DNA from 2 places in the Pseudomonas sp. AC463 genome. Region 1 is predicted to be linked to the other one. Evidence: predicted binding sites of a transcription regulator. Region 1 holds the regulator's gene; the other holds the start of a gene.

Region 1 (7,532 bases):
AGGGCGCGCTGGGCAAGGCCATCGACGAGCAAGTGGGTGGTTTCGACAGCTTTAAAGAAGCGTTCACCAAGGCTGCACTGACCCGTTTCGGCAGCGGTTGGGCGTGGCTGAGCGTTACTCCGCAAAAGACCCTGGTGGTGGAAAGCAGCGGCAACCAGGACAGCCCGCTGATGAACGGCAATACGCCGATCCTCGGCCTGGACGTCTGGGAGCACGCTTACTACCTGCGCTACCAGAATCGTCGTCCGGAATACATCAACGCCTTCTACAGTGTTATCAACTGGCCGGAAGTTGCCGCGCGCTATCAGGCCGCTTTGGCCTGATATCTATCTCCATAACAAGATCTAAGGCCGACTATGGGCACTGAAACACTGGCGATCAGCAGCGGGCGAATGTTTCGTTATGCGTTTGGCTCGCTGCTGCTATTGGCAGGTACTGCATTGCTGGTGGCCCACGGGCTGGCCTGGCTGAACCTCGAACCGCGCATCCTGCGCGCCTTGCAGGGCGGGGCAATTTGCGCGCTCGGTACGGCGCTTGGCGCCGTGCCCGTGCTGGTGATCCGGCGGATGCCGGTGGCGCTGAGCGATACATTGCTGGGGTTTGGTGCCGGGGTGATGCTGGCGGCGACGGCGTTTTCGCTGATTGTGCCGGGCATTGCTGCCGCTGAAAGCCTGGGGCTGTCGCCTTGGGGGGCCAGTGGCCTGATCAGTTTCGGCATCATGCTGGGGGCGTTCGGGCTGTATCTGGTGGATCGCAAGGTCTCCGGCGCCAGCCCGGAAATGCTGGTCGGTACGCCGGACAAACCGGTGATCCCTCCGCGCATCTGGCTGTTCGTGTTTGCCATCATCGCCCACAACATACCGGAAGGCATGGCCGTGGGCGTCTCCGCCGGCGGTGGCATGCCGGACGCCGACAGCCTGGCCATGGGCATTGCCTTGCAGGACGTGCCCGAAGGCCTGGTGATTGCGTTGGTATTGGCCGGGGCGGGAATGTCGCGGGTCAAGGCCTTCCTGATCGGGGCAGCATCAGGCCTGGTAGAGCCGGTATTCGCCGTGCTCTGTGCCTGGCTGGTGAGCCTGGCCGAGGTGTTGTTGCCTTTGGGCCTGGCGCTGGCCGCTGGTGCGATGCTGTTGGTGGTGACCCACGAAGTGATCCCTGAGTCGCGCCGCAACGGTCACGAAAAGCTCGCCAGCCTCGGGTTGTGCATCGGGTTCTGCTTGATGATGGTGATGGATACAGCGTTGGGGTGAAGCGCTTGGGCTTCACACCTGTCTCAAAGGGTGGGTTTACTCACCCTCATCAAAGAAGTTATTGATCAACGCCACCAAGGCGTCCATCGCTTCCTGCTCCTGCTCACCTTCCGTCTTCAGGTGAATCTTGGTGCCCTTGCCGGCTGCCAACATCATCATGGCCATGATGCTTTTGCCATCGACCATGGACTCTGCGGTGCGTCCGGCGCGGATCTGGCAGGGAAACTGCCCGGCGACGCCGACGAATTTTGCCGAGGCGCGGGCGTGCAAGCCCAGCTTGTTGATGATTTCAATTTCCAGAGCGGGCATCGCGGGGGTGTTCCTTTCAGCTAAGGTCGCGGTGGCGAACCTGGACGTTCTTGAGGGTTCGTTGCAGCACCTGGCCCAGGCGCTCTGTCAGGTAGACAGAGCGGTGGTGGCCGCCGGTGCAGCCGATGGCAATGGTCACATAAGCGCGGTTACTTGCGGCAAAGCGCGGCAACCATTTGAGCAGGTAGCTGGAGATGTCCTGGAACATCTCCTCCACATCCGGCTGTGCGGCCAGGTACTCGGCCACCGGTTGATCCAGCCCGGATTGCTCACGCAGTTCCGGCTTCCAATAGGGGTTGGGCAGGCAGCGCACGTCAAACACCAGGTCGGCGTCCACCGGCATGCCACGCTTGAAGCCAAAAGACTCCACCAGGAACGCCGTGCCGGGCTCGGGCTGGTTCAGCAGGCGCAACTTGATGGCATCGCGCAGCTGATACAGGTTGAGGCTGGTGGTGTTGATCTTGAGGTCGGCGAGGTCAATGATCGGCCCGAGCAGCTTGGTTTCGTCTTCGATGGCCTCGGCCAGTGAGCGATGGGGGCTGCTGAGGGGGTGGCGTCGACGGGTTTCGGAGAAGCGCTTGAGCAGCGTTTCTTCGTCGGCATCCAGGTACAGCACATCACAGTGAATGTGCTTGGCCCGCACTTCTTCGAGCAATTGCGGGAATCGCTCAAGGTGGCTGGGTAGGTTGCGGGCATCAATCGAAACGGCAACCAGCGGCTGCGCCAGTTCGGTGTGGATCAAGGCGCGTTCGGCAAGTTCCGGCAGCAGGCCGGCGGGCAGGTTGTCGATGCAATAGAAACCGTTGTCCTCAAGAACATTGAGGGCGGTGCTTTTACCCGAGCCGGAGCGGCCGCTGACGATGATCAAACGCATGGTTACTGCCCGCTTTGTTCATCCAGGACAACCTGGTACAGCGCCTCGTTGCTGCTGGCACCTCGCAGTTTGTCGCGTACTTCCTTGCGGTCGAGCATGCTGGCGATCTGCCGAAGCAGTTCCAGGTGCGCATCGGTGGCGGCCTGCGGGACCAGCAGTACAAACAGCAGGTCAACCGGTGCACCGTCGATGGCGTCGAAATCGATGGGAGCGTCCAGGTGCAGCAGGGCGCTGACCGGTGTATCGCAGCCTTTGAGGCGGCAGTGAGGGATGGCGATGCCGTTGCCAAAACCCGTGGAGCCGAGTTTTTCACGGGCAATCAGAGCCTCGTAGACATCTTGCATCTCCAGCTCAGGCACTTCGCGGCTGATCAGGTTGGCAATCTGTTCGAGGGCTTTCTTCTTGCTGCCGCCCGGCGCGTTCACAAGGGAACGGCCGGGGGTCAGGATGGTTTCAAGTCGGATCATGGGGGGAGAGTTAACGACCTGTACCTTGCATCAGGTGCAGATTCTTTTCCTTATGCTTTATGAGTTGGCGGTCCAGCTTGTCGTAGAGCGAGTCAATCGCCGCGTACATGTCCTCATGTTCCGCATTGGCGACGAGCTTGGCATTCGGTACGTGCAGGGTGGCCTCGATTTTCTGCTTGAGCTTATCGACCTCCATGATGACCTGCACGTTGGTGATCTTGTCAAAATGCCCCGCAAGCTTGTTCAACTTGCTCTCGGTGTATTCACGCAGGGGTTTGGTGACTTCCAGCTGGTGTCCACTGATGTTGACTTGCATACAGCTTCTCCTTCGTTGCCAGTGCATAAAGCGGTGGGCAGGAATACCCACCACTGGAACGCTGTGGCCCGCCCGTCACATCAAACGCTTACGCTCGCTGGAAGGCGCGATCCCAAGGGACTCGCGGTACTTGGCGACGGTTCGACGGGCGACCTGAATGCCTTGTGCCTCCAGTAAACCAGCGATCTTGCTGTCACTCAACGGCTTTTTCTGATTTTCCGCGGCAACCAGTTTTTTGATGATCGCGCGGATCGCCGTGGACGAGCATTCACCGCCTTCGGAGGTGCTGACGTGGCTGGAGAAAAAGTATTTCAGTTCATAAATACCCCGTGGGGTATGCATGAATTTTTGCGTGGTCACCCGGGAAATCGTCGATTCGTGCATGCCTACCGCCTCGGCGATATCGTGCAGCACCAGCGGTTTCATTGCTTCGTCGCCGTATTCCAGGAAGCCGCGCTGGTGCTCGACGATCTGCGTGGCGACTTTCATCAGGGTTTCGTTACGGCTTTGCAGGCTCTTGATGAACCAGCGCGCTTCCTGCAACTGGTTGCGCATGAAGGTGTTGTCGGCGCTGGTGTCGGCGCGGCGTACAAAGCCTGCGTATTGCGGGTTGACCCGCAGGCGTGGCACCGACTCCTGGTTCAGCTCCACCAGCCAGCGCTCGTTGTCCTTGCGCACGATAACGTCAGGCACGACGTATTCGGCTTCGCTGGACTCGATCTGCGAGCCTGGGCGCGGGTTGAGGCTCTGTACCAGCTCGATGATCTGGCGCAGGTCGTCTTCCTTGAGCTTCATGCGGCGCATCAGCTGGCTGTAGTCGCGGGCGCCGAGCAAGTCGATGTAGTCGGTGACCAGGCGCTGTGCCTCGGCGAGCCAAGGAGTTTTGGCGGGCAGCTGGCGCAGTTGCAGCAGCAGGCATTCGCTGAGGGAGCGCGCGCCGATGCCGGCGGGCTCGAACTGCTGGATACGGTGCAGGACGGCCTCGATCTCGTCCAGCTCGATGTCCAGCTCCGGGTCGAAGGCTTCAAGGATCTCTTCGAGTGTTTCGTCCAGATAACCCTGGTTGTTGATGCAGTCGATCAGGGTTACGGCGATCAGGCGATCAGTATCCGACATCGGCGCCAGGTTCAGTTGCCACAGCAAATGGCTCTGCAGGCTTTCGCCGACGGAGGTGCGGGTGGTGAAGTCCCACTCGTCATCGTCATTGCTGGGCAGGCTGCTGGCGCTGGTCTGGTAGACGTCCTCCCAGGCGGTGTCCACCGGGAGTTCGTTGGGAATGCGTTCGTTCCAGTCGCCTTCCTCAAGGTTATCCACCGTAGGGGCGGTTTCCTGGTAGGAGGGTTCCTGCACGTCGGAGTTGGGTTTTTGCTCTATGTTGTCGGCCAGCGGGTCTGCATTATCGAAGTCGTCGCCTTCTTCCTGGCGTTCGAGCATCGGATTGGACTCCAGGGCCTCCTGGATTTCCTGTTGCAGGTCCAGGGTCGACAATTGGAGTAGGCGGATGGCCTGTTGCAGCTGCGGTGTCATCGTCAGCTGCTGGCCCATTCTCAGGACTAGCGATGGTTTCATGGCAGGGGCTTAACACCTTATTCGCCGGCGCAATGCGCCATCCACGACAGGGCGCGTGAGCGCCAAACATAAGCAAATTATATGCCTGATATCGGGGGCTTTGCCTAGAGCGCGGTAACAATAAAAATATGGAGGTTTTCATTGACGCCCGCGCTTCGGGCAAACGACCTGCCACCGCCAGTTGTAACAGGCAGCTTTACAGGCGGAACTCGTGACCCAGGTACACTTCCTTGACCAGTTCATTGGCCAGGATAGTGGCGGAATCGCCTTCGGCGATCAGCTGGCCATCGTTCACGATATACGCGGTCTCGCAGATATCGAGGGTCTCACGCACGTTGTGGTCGGTGATCAGCACACCGATACCCTTGGCCTTGAGATGATGGATGATCTGCTTGATGTCGCCGACCGAGATCGGGTCGACGCCGGCAAACGGTTCGTCCAGCAGGATGAACTTGGGCGCCGTGGCCAGGGCGCGGGCGATCTCCACGCGGCGGCGTTCACCACCGGACAGGCTCATGCCGAGGTTGTCGCGAATGTGGTTGATGTGGAATTCCTGCAGCAGGCTTTCCAGCTCCTTGCGGCGGCCGTCACGGTCGAGTTCCTTTCGGGTCTCGAGGATCGCCATGATGTTGTCGGCTACCGACAGCTTGCGGAAGATCGACGCCTCTTGTGGGAGATAGCCGATACCGGCACGGGCGCGGCCGTGCATGGGCTGGTGGCTGACGTCCAAGTCGTCGATCAGCACGCGACCCTGGTCCGCCTGGACCAGGCCGACGATCATGTAGAAGCAGGTGGTCTTGCCGGCGCCGTTGGGGCCGAGCAAGCCGACGATCTGGCCGCTGTCGATCGACAGGCTGACGTCGCGCACGACCTGACGGCTTTTATAGGCCTTGGCCAGATGCTGGGCTTTCAGGGTTGCCATTACTCGGCCTTCTTCTTCGGCTGGATAACCATGTCGATGCGTGGGCGTGGTGCAGTCACCTTGGAGCCATTGGCACGACCGGCGTTAGCGATCTGTTTCACGGTGTCATAGGTGATTTTCTCACCTTCCGTGGAGTTGCCGTCGGGGCTGAGTACTTTAGCCTGGTCGATCAGCACGATGCGGTTCTGCTGGGCGTGGTACTGAATGGTCTTGCCGTAGCCCTTCATCGGGCCGGTGTCGGCAGCGGACTGCTTCTGTTCGAAGTAAGCCAGGTTGCCTACCGAGGTCACGACGTCGATATCACCGCTCTGGGTGCGCGTCAGTGTCACGGTGTTACCGGTGATCTTCATCGACCCTTGGGTGATGATGACGCCGCCGGTGTAGGTGGCAACACCTTGCTTGTCATCCAACTGCGCATCGTCAGCCGAGATGTGGATCGGTTGCTGGCTATCGTTCGGCAGAGCCCAGGCGCTCACGCTTCCCAGTGCTGCGCCCAGACCGAGCAAAATAGGGAGAGTTTTAACGAGCCTCATACTGTCCTCTTACGTTCGATAGCAGGTGTATCCTGCTTTCTTTCAAATACGCTTTCATTCCCTTGCCAGTCGATACACCGCCAGCGCCGTCGATTCTAACGTCTTGCTCGGTCTGCGCATATTGCTTCTGCGGGAATACGGTCATGCGACTGCTGGTAATCACGGTCTCACGTTTTTTATCGTCGGTGCGCGCAACGCGTACCGAGTCGATCAGTTCCACCTCGGTACCGTCCGGGTTGACCTCGCCACGCTTGCTGGTGACGTGCCATGGGAATTCGGTGCCGCGGTAAATGTTCATGTCCGGGTTGGTCAGCAGGGTGACTTCGGTAGCCTTCAAATGCTCGACCTTGTCCGACGTCATCTCGTACTGAACCTTGCCATCAGGCAGGAACTGCACGCTCTTGGCGTTGATGGCGTAGTAATCGATAGCCCCTTCGTCAACCTGCGCCGCAGGCTGGTCGAGGAAGCGCTCCGGGCTGATATTCCAGTAGCCCACTGCGAGAAACAGCGCGGCGATGACCCCGAATAGCAGGATGTTACGAATCTTTTTACTCAGCATAAAACGCTCTATAAGTAGGCGGCGTGGGCTGCATCAAGGCTGCCCTGGGCGCGCAGAATCAGCTCGCAGAACTCGCGTGCGGCACCTTCGCCACCCCGCGCGGTGGTGATACCGTGGGCATGCTCACGCACGAACGACGCCGCATTGGCGACGGCCATGCCCAGGCCGACTCGGCGAATGACCGGCAGGTCAGGCAGATCATCACCCAAATAGGCGACCTGCTCATAGCTTAGGTTGAGTTGGCCAAGAAGCTCGTCCAGAACCACCAGTTTATCCTCGCGGCCCTGATACAGGTGAGGAATCCCCAGGTTTTGTGCGCGGCGTTCCACAACGGGGGTTTTTCTGCCGCTGATAATCGCTGTTTGCACGCCCGAAGCCATCAGCATCTTGATGCCTTGGCCGTCGAGGGTGTTGAACGTCTTGAATTCGCTGCCGTCTTCGAGGAAGTACAGGCGGCCATCGGTCAGCACGCCGTCGACGTCGAAAATCGCCAGCTTGATGTTTTTGCCGCGTTGCATCAGGTCGCTGGTCATTTACATCACTCCCGCACGCAGCAAGTCGTGCATATTCAGGGCGCCAATCGGGTGGTCGTTGGCATCAACCACCACCAGCGCGCCAATCTTGTGGTCTTCCATGATCTTCAAGGCTTCGGCCGCCAGCATCTCGGGGCGTGCAGTCTTGCCGTGAGGGGTCATCACCGCGTCGATGGTGGCCGTATGGATGTCGATGGTGC
Region 2 (7,532 bases), on a different contig from region 1:
GTACGCTCGCCTTCGTCCAGGATCTTCTTACGCAGGCGGATCGACTTAGGCGTAACTTCGCACAGCTCGTCGTCCTGGATGAATTCCAGGGCCTGTTCCAGGGTGAAGCGAACAGGTGGTACCAGAGCGATGGTTTCGTCTTTGCCCGAAGCACGCATGTTGTCGAGCTTCTTGCCTTTGGTTGGGTTGACGCCCATGTCGTTGTCACGGCTGTTCAGACCAACGATCTGACCGTTGTAGATCTCTTGACCGTGTTCAACGAACAGCTTGCCACGCGCCTGGAGGGTTTCCAGGGAGTAGGTCAGTGCCTTGCCGGTTTCTACCGATACCAGAACACCGTTCTGACGGCCGGACATGTCGCCGGACTTCATGGTGTCGTAGCGATCGAAGATCGAGGTCAGGATGCCAGCACCGTTGGTCAGGGTCAGGAACTGGTTACGGAAACCGATCAGACCACGAGCAGGGATGTTGTATTCCAGACGCACACGGCCTTTGCCATCCGGCACCATGTTGGTCAGGTCGCCCTTACGCAGGCCCATCTCTTCCATGACCTTGCCCTGGGATTCTTCAGGGGTGTCGATGGTGACGTTTTCGAACGGTTCCTGCTTCACGCCGTCAACCTGACGGATGATCACTTCCGGACGACCAACGCCCATTTCGAAGCCTTCGCGACGCATGGTTTCGATCAGTACCGAGAGGTGCAGCTCACCACGGCCGGAAACCTTGAACTTGTCAGCCGAGTCGCCTTCTTCAACGCGCAGTGCAACGTTGTACAGCAGCTCTTTGTCCAGACGTTCCTTGATGTTACGGGAAGTCACGAACTTGCCTTCTTTACCGCAGAAAGGCGAGTCGTTTACCTGGAAGGTCATGGAAACGGTTGGCTCGTCAACGGTCAGAGGCTTCATGGCCTCAACGTTGTCTGGCTGGCACAGGGTGTCGGAGATGAACAGCGAGTCCATACCGCTCACGCACACGATGTCGCCGGCGAAAGCTTCTTCAACGTCGATGCGGTGCAGGCCGTGGTGACCCATCAGCTTCAGGATACGACCGTTACGCTTCTTGCCGTCGGCGCCGATAGCAACAACCGGGGTGTTCGGCTTGACGCTACCACGAGCGATACGGCCAACGCCGATAACACCCAGGAAGCTGTTGTAGTCCAGTGCCGAGATTTGCATCTGGAACGGGCCGTCACGGTCAACTTTAGGAGCCGGTACGTTGTCGACGATCGACTGGTACAGCGGGGTCATGTCTTCAGCCATGTCGGTGTGTTCCAGACCGGCAATGCCGTTCAGGGCCGAGGCGTAGACGACTTTGAAGTCCAGCTGTTCTTCGGTAGCACCGAGGTTGTCGAACAGGTCGAAGATCTGGTCCAGAACCCAGTCCGGACGCGCGCCTGGACGGTCAACCTTGTTGATGCACACGATCGGACGCAGGCCGGCTTCGAAAGCCTTCTTGGTCACGAAACGGGTTTGCGGCATAGGGCCGTCTTGAGCGTCAACCAGCAGCAGAACGGAGTCAACCATCGACATTACGCGTTCAACTTCGCCGCCGAAGTCGGCGTGGCCCGGGGTGTCCACGATGTTGATGTGGTAGCCGTTCCAGTTGATAGCGGTGTTTTTAGCCAGGATGGTAATACCGCGCTCTTTTTCCTGGTCGTTGGAGTCCATCACGCGCTCGTCGTTGAGCTCGTTGCGCTCCAGGGTGCCGGATTGACGCAGGAGTTTGTCTACCAGGGTGGTTTTACCGTGGTCAACGTGAGCAATGATGGCGATGTTACGTAGATTTTCGATCACTTGTGTATCTCGATCAGAGGATTCGGTGTGCTGACAGGTCGTGGCAGCGATTAACAGTAGAGTCAGGCCTTGCCGTTACAGCTTGACGGCAGAGTCGGGGGGCCGGTGACGCAGGCCACAGGCAAACAGCCCCGGGCTCTTAGCTCGGTCGATAAACGCGCACATTGGCATACCCCTCACTGAGCAAATGGTGGGCATGCAGGCGACTCATCACGCCTTTGTCGCAATACAGCAGGTACTGACGGCTGTTATCCAGTTCCTTGAAACGCGCGTTCAGTGCGTAGAACGGCAGCGTTTGCACGTCGATGCCAGTGATTTCCAGCGGCTCATCTTCGGCGGCATCCGGGTGACGGATGTCGACGACGATCTGGCCGGCCAGGGCTTCGCTGACTTCTTCGATCTGCACATCCTGGCCCAATTCGTCGATTACGCGATCGATCGGGACCAGTTTGGCGTTCTCGAGCGCACGCTCCAGAATCGCCATATCAAACTGTTGTTCTTCATATTCCACGCGGTTGCGCTTGGCGTGGGTCTTGGGGTTCACCGAAATGACCCCGCAGTACTCAGGCATATGCTTGGCAAAGTCGGCGGTGCCGATTTCTTCTGCCAGGTCGATGATGTCCTGTTTGTGGCTGGCGATCAGCGGGCGCAAGACCAGCTTCTCGGTGACGCAATCAATCAGCGACAGGTTCGGCAGCGTCTGGCTCGATACCTGGGAGATCGCTTCACCGGTCACCAACGCGTCAATCTGCAATTGATCGGCGATTCGGGACGCAGCGCGCAACATCATACGCTTCAATACCACGCCCATATGACTGTTATCGACTTTGCCGAGAATTTCGCCCAGCACTTCCTCGAACGGTACGCTCACAAATAGCACGCGTTGGGAGCTGCCGTACTTCTTCCAGATAAAGTGCGCGACTTCCATCACGCCCAATTCGTGTGCACGCCCGCCCAGGTTAAAGAAGCAGAAGTGGCTCATCAGGCCGCGGCGCATGATCTGGTAGGCCGCCACCGTGGAATCGAAACCGCCGGACATAAGCACCAGGGTCTGTTCCAGGGCGCCCAGCGGGTAGCCGCCGATGCTGTTGTGCTGGCTGTGGATCACAAACAACCGTTGGTCGCGAATTTCCATGCGCACTTCAATTTGCGGCGCTTTCAAGGAAATTCCGGCGGCACCGCACTCGCGACGCAACTTGCTGCCGACGTATTTCTCGACGTCCATGGAGCTGAACGTGTGCTTGCCGGCACGCTTGCAGCGCACCGAAAAAATCTTGCCCTCGATCTCACTGCCGAAGTGCTGTTTGCACTTCTCGGTGATGTCGTCGAAGTCGCCCAGCGGGTACTCATCCACCTGCAGGAAATGCGCGATGCCCGGCATGCAGCTCAGGCGCTCGGTCATGTCCTTCAAGGCTTTGGCGTCGGTGATGCGGGTTTCCAGCTCGAGGTTGTCCCACACGCCATTCACCACCACAGCCGGGTCCAGGTCACGGAGCACGGCACGGATGTTCTTGGCCAACTGACGGATGAAACGCGTCCGTACCGGTCGGCTCTTGATGGTGATTTCGGGGAAGACTTTAACGATTAATTTCATGGAAACAGCGCGCGCCGGGCCTGCTGAAAAAGGGGGGCGCGGATTATAGCGGAAATCGCTCAAGGTTTAACCAGTTAATATGCACAGACCTCGATGCGCACTAAAGCAGTGCATTTACACGCGTTTACGCCACATTGCGGTGCGCTATTTTTGCGCTTTTGTCGCAATGCACCTTTATAGGGGCGTTTTTGGAGCAAAAAACCCATGTTGGCGCACTGGCATGCAATTTGCTCTCTTGTGAGGCAGGTTGCCATGGCGGACTATCCGCGCCGGCATCACCCACATTCTAAGGGCTAACTCCACTACCCCAGCCCGAAGCCACCCGGAGGACACTATGTCGAAGTCGGTTCAACTCATCAAAGATCATGACGTTAAATGGATTGATCTGCGCTTCACGGACACCAAAGGCACTCAGCACCACGTGACCATGCCGGCTCGCGATGCGCTGGATGATGCTTTCTTCGAAGAAGGCAAAATGTTCGACGGTTCCTCCATTGCCGGCTGGAAAGGCATCGAAGCCTCCGACATGATCCTGATGCCGGACGACAGCACTGCCGTGCTGGACCCGTTCACCGAAGAAGCCACCCTGATCCTGGTGTGCGACGTGATCGAGCCGTCGACCATGCAAGGCTACGACCGCGACCCACGTGCGATCGCCAAGCGTGCCGAGGAATACCTGAAGTCCACCGGTATCGGTGACACCGTATTCGTAGGTCCGGAGCCAGAATTCTTCATCTTCGACCAAGTCAAGTTCAAGTCCGACATCTCCGGCTCCATGTTCAAGATCTACTCCGAACAAGGTTCGTGGATGTCCGACCAGGACGTGGAAGGCGGCAACCATGGCCACCGTCCAGGCATCAAAGGTGGCTACTTCCCGGTTCCGCCGTTCGACCACGACCACGAAATCCGTACCTCCATGTGCAACGCCATGGAAGACATGGGCCTGGTCATCGAAGTGCACCACCACGAAGTGGCCACTGCCGGCCAGAACGAAATCGGTGTGAAGTTCAACACCCTGGTGGCCAAGGCTGACGAAGTTCAGACCCTGAAGTACTGCGTACACAACACTGCCGTTGCTTACGGCCGTACCGCTACCTTCATGCCTAAGCCGCTGTACGGCGATAACGGTTCGGGTATGCACGTTCACCTGTCCATCGCCAAAGATGGCAAGAACACGTTTGCTGGCGAAGGTTATGCCGGCCTGTCCGACACCGCCCTGTACTTCATCGGCGGTATCATCAAGCACGGTAAGGCCCTGAACGGCTTCACCAACCCGTCGACCAACTCCTACAAGCGTCTGGTCCCAGGTTTCGAAGCGCCAGTAATGCTGGCCTACTCGGCTCGCAACCGTTCCGCCTCGATCCGTATTCCTTACGTGTCCAGCCCTCGCGCTCGCCGTATCGAAGCTCGCTTCCCGGATCCGGCAGCCAACCCGTACCTGGCCTTCGCTGCCTTGGTAATGGCCGGCCTGGACGGTATCCAGAACAAGATCCACCCTGGCGACGCCGCCGACAAAAACTTGTACGACCTGCCGCCTGAAGAGGCCAAAGAGATCCCACAAGTGTGCGGCAGCCTGAAAGAAGCCCTGGAAGAGCTGGACAAAGGCCGTGCGTTCCTGACCAAAGGCGGCGTGTTCAGCGACGACTTCATCGACGCTTACATCGGCCTGAAAAGCGAAGAAGAAATCAAGGTTCGCACCTTCGTACACCCACTGGAATACGAGCTGTACTACAGCTGCTGATCCAGTAGCGCTGCTTAACGTGGCGTGACAAAAAAGACCTCCTTCGGGAGGTCTTTTTTTGCCCGGGATTCACCCAAGGCAAACGCACAACGTAAGGTAGCGCCAGATTGACACTGCTCTTGATCTGCAAACCCAATCCAAAATGTGGGAAAGGGCAAGCCCCCTCCCACCAGGAGATCACCGTTGAAACATTGCCTTGTGTCCGCCCTGCTGCTCTTCAGCGCCTACGCATCCGCTGCACCTCCCACCACCCTAGCCCCACTGCTTAACAGCATCGCCGAGCGCCTGGAAATCGCCGACCAAGTGGCCCTGAGCAAATGGGACAGCCACAAGCCCGTAGAGGACAAAACGCGCGAACAAGAAGTGATCGCCAGCGTCGTCGCCCAGGCACCGAGCTACAAATTGGCCCCTGCCGCCGCCGAGCAGTTTTTCTCCGCGCAGATTGAAGCGAACAAACTGGTGCAGTACACCCACCTCTCCGACTGGCAGTTCCAGGGCAAGGCGCCTGACGATCCGCGCCCGGACCTGGTGAAGCAAATCCGCCCGCAGTTGGACCAGTTGCAAAAACGCCTGCTGCAGCAATTGGCGGACTTCACCCCACAGCGCACCGACCCGCAGTGCGCGCAGTGGCTGGCCGAAGCGGTGCATGAGCCGCTGAACGACCCGCTGCGCCAGCTCGCAATGATCCGCGCCACCGCCGAGCTGTGTATCTACAAAGGCTAACGCCCGCTCCTACATTTGAATTGCCTACGTTCAGGTGCTTGTGTACAGGTTCCTGAACAACCTTCACAAAACCGCACTATATTGGTGCGATAGCCTGCACCCTTCCCACCGACCCACACCATTTTGGTTCGAAACTTCCCGTGTAAGCTGGCAGAACGCCACAGTTTCGAGCCTAAAACCCCTATTTCAGGGGTTTAACGCTTCTTTTCGGAGCCTTGGTTTGGTTTTTGCATTTTCCTTGTATCAGCGTGTGCCTCAAGCCCGCGCCTTGCTCCAAAAGAGGTCCTGATGACCATCAGCGATGCACTGCACCGTTTGCTACTCGACAACCTGACTACCGCAACCATCCTGCTCAACGACGACCTGCGTCTTGAGTACATGAACCCGGCAGCGGAGATGCTCCTGGCCATCAGCGGCCAGCGCAGCCATGGGCAGTTCATCAGCGAGCTGTTCACCGAGTCGGCCGAAGCCTTGAGCTCGTTGCGCCAGGCAGTGGAGCAGGCACACCCGTTTACCAAGCGCGAGGCGATGCTCACGGCCCTGACCGGCCAGACGCTGACCGTCGACTACGCCGTGACCCCGATCCTGAGCAACGGTGCCACGTTGCTGTTGCTCGAAGTGCACCCCCGCGACCGCCTGCTGCGCATCACCAAAGAAGAAGCGCAGCTGTCCAAGCAGGAAACCAGCAAGATGCTGGTGCGCGGCCTCGCCCATGAGATCAAGAACCCGCTGGGCGGCATTCGCGGCGCGGCGCAGTTGCTGGCCCGCGAGCTGCCCGAAGAGCACCTCAAGGACTACACCAACGTCATCATTGAAGAGGCCGATCGCCTGCGCAACCTGGTGGACCGCATGCTCGGCTCCAACAAGCTGCCCTCGCTGGCGATGACTAACGTGCATGAGGTACTGGAGCGCGTTTGCCAGCTGGTCGAGGCCGAAAGCCAAGGCTGCATCACCCTGGTGCGCGACTACGACCCGAGTATTCCCGACGTATTGATCGACCGCGAACAGATGATCCAGGCGGTGCTCAATATCGTGCGCAACGCCATGCAGGCCATCAGCAGCCAGAACGAGCTGCGCCTGGGCCGCATCAGCCTGCGCACCCGCGCCCTGCGCCAGTTCACCATCGGTCACGTGCGCCACCGCCTGGTCACCAAGGTCGAGATCATCGACAACGGCCCGGGCATTCCTGCGGAACTCCAGGAAACCATCTTCTTTCCCATGGTCAGCGGCCGCCCGGACGGTACCGGGCTGGGCCTGGCCATTACCCAGAACATCATCAGCCAGCACCAGGGTCTGATCGAATGTGAGAGCCATCCCGGCCACACCACGTTCTCGATCTTTCTGCCTCTGGAACAAGGAGCCCCATCGACATGAGCCGTAGTGAAACTGTCTGGATCGTCGATGACGACCGTTCTATCCGCTGGGTCCTCGAGAAAGCCTTGCAACAGGAAGGCATGACCACCCAGAGCTTCGACAGCGCCGACGGGGTGATGAGCCGCCTGGCCCGCCAGCAGCCCGACGTGATCATCTCTGACATCCGCATGCCCGGCGCCAGTGGCCTGGACCTGCTGGCGCGGATCCGCGAGCAGCACCCGCGCCTGCCGGTGATCATCATGACCGCGCACTCGGACCTGGACAGCGCTGTCGCGTCCTACCAGGGCGGCGCCTTTGAATACCTGCC

The links. Region 1 encodes sigma-54, which starts transcription at its own class of promoters, with help from an activator protein. Its sites were predicted from a motif close to ANTGGCATNNANNTTGCTNT; they were not measured.
Region 2: glnA (type I glutamate--ammonia ligase) is a predicted target of sigma-54. The motif match lies at 3,602-3,621, and genes of this name have one in related genera.

What each region holds. Positions count from the first base shown of each region.
Region 1 covers NZ_CEEDDZ010000010.1:210,670-218,201, forward strand. The annotation lists gene AC0IYH_RS15060 (superoxide dismutase) at 1-323, shown strand, start outside; gene AC0IYH_RS15065 (ZIP family metal transporter) at 357-1,250, shown strand; gene AC0IYH_RS15070 (HPr family phosphocarrier protein) at 1,287-1,559, opposite strand; gene rapZ (RNase adapter RapZ) at 1,576-2,433, opposite strand; gene ptsN (PTS IIA-like nitrogen regulatory protein PtsN) at 2,436-2,900, opposite strand; gene hpf (ribosome hibernation-promoting factor, HPF/YfiA family) at 2,911-3,216, opposite strand; gene AC0IYH_RS15090 (RNA polymerase factor sigma-54) at 3,292-4,785, opposite strand; gene lptB (LPS export ABC transporter ATP-binding protein) at 4,982-5,707, opposite strand; gene lptA (lipopolysaccharide transport periplasmic protein LptA) at 5,707-6,240, opposite strand; gene lptC (LPS export ABC transporter periplasmic protein LptC) at 6,227-6,799, opposite strand; gene AC0IYH_RS15110 (KdsC family phosphatase) at 6,808-7,332, opposite strand; gene AC0IYH_RS15115 (KpsF/GutQ family sugar-phosphate isomerase) at 7,333-7,532, opposite strand, start outside.
Region 2 covers NZ_CEEDDZ010000005.1:263,856-271,387, reverse strand. The annotation lists gene typA (translational GTPase TypA) at 1-1,793, opposite strand, end outside; gene thiI (tRNA uracil 4-sulfurtransferase ThiI) at 1,933-3,387, opposite strand; gene glnA (type I glutamate--ammonia ligase) at 3,722-5,128, shown strand; gene AC0IYH_RS08475 (chorismate mutase) at 5,312-5,851, shown strand; gene glnL (nitrogen regulation protein NR(II)) at 6,140-7,225, shown strand; gene ntrC (nitrogen regulation protein NR(I)) at 7,222-7,532, shown strand, end outside.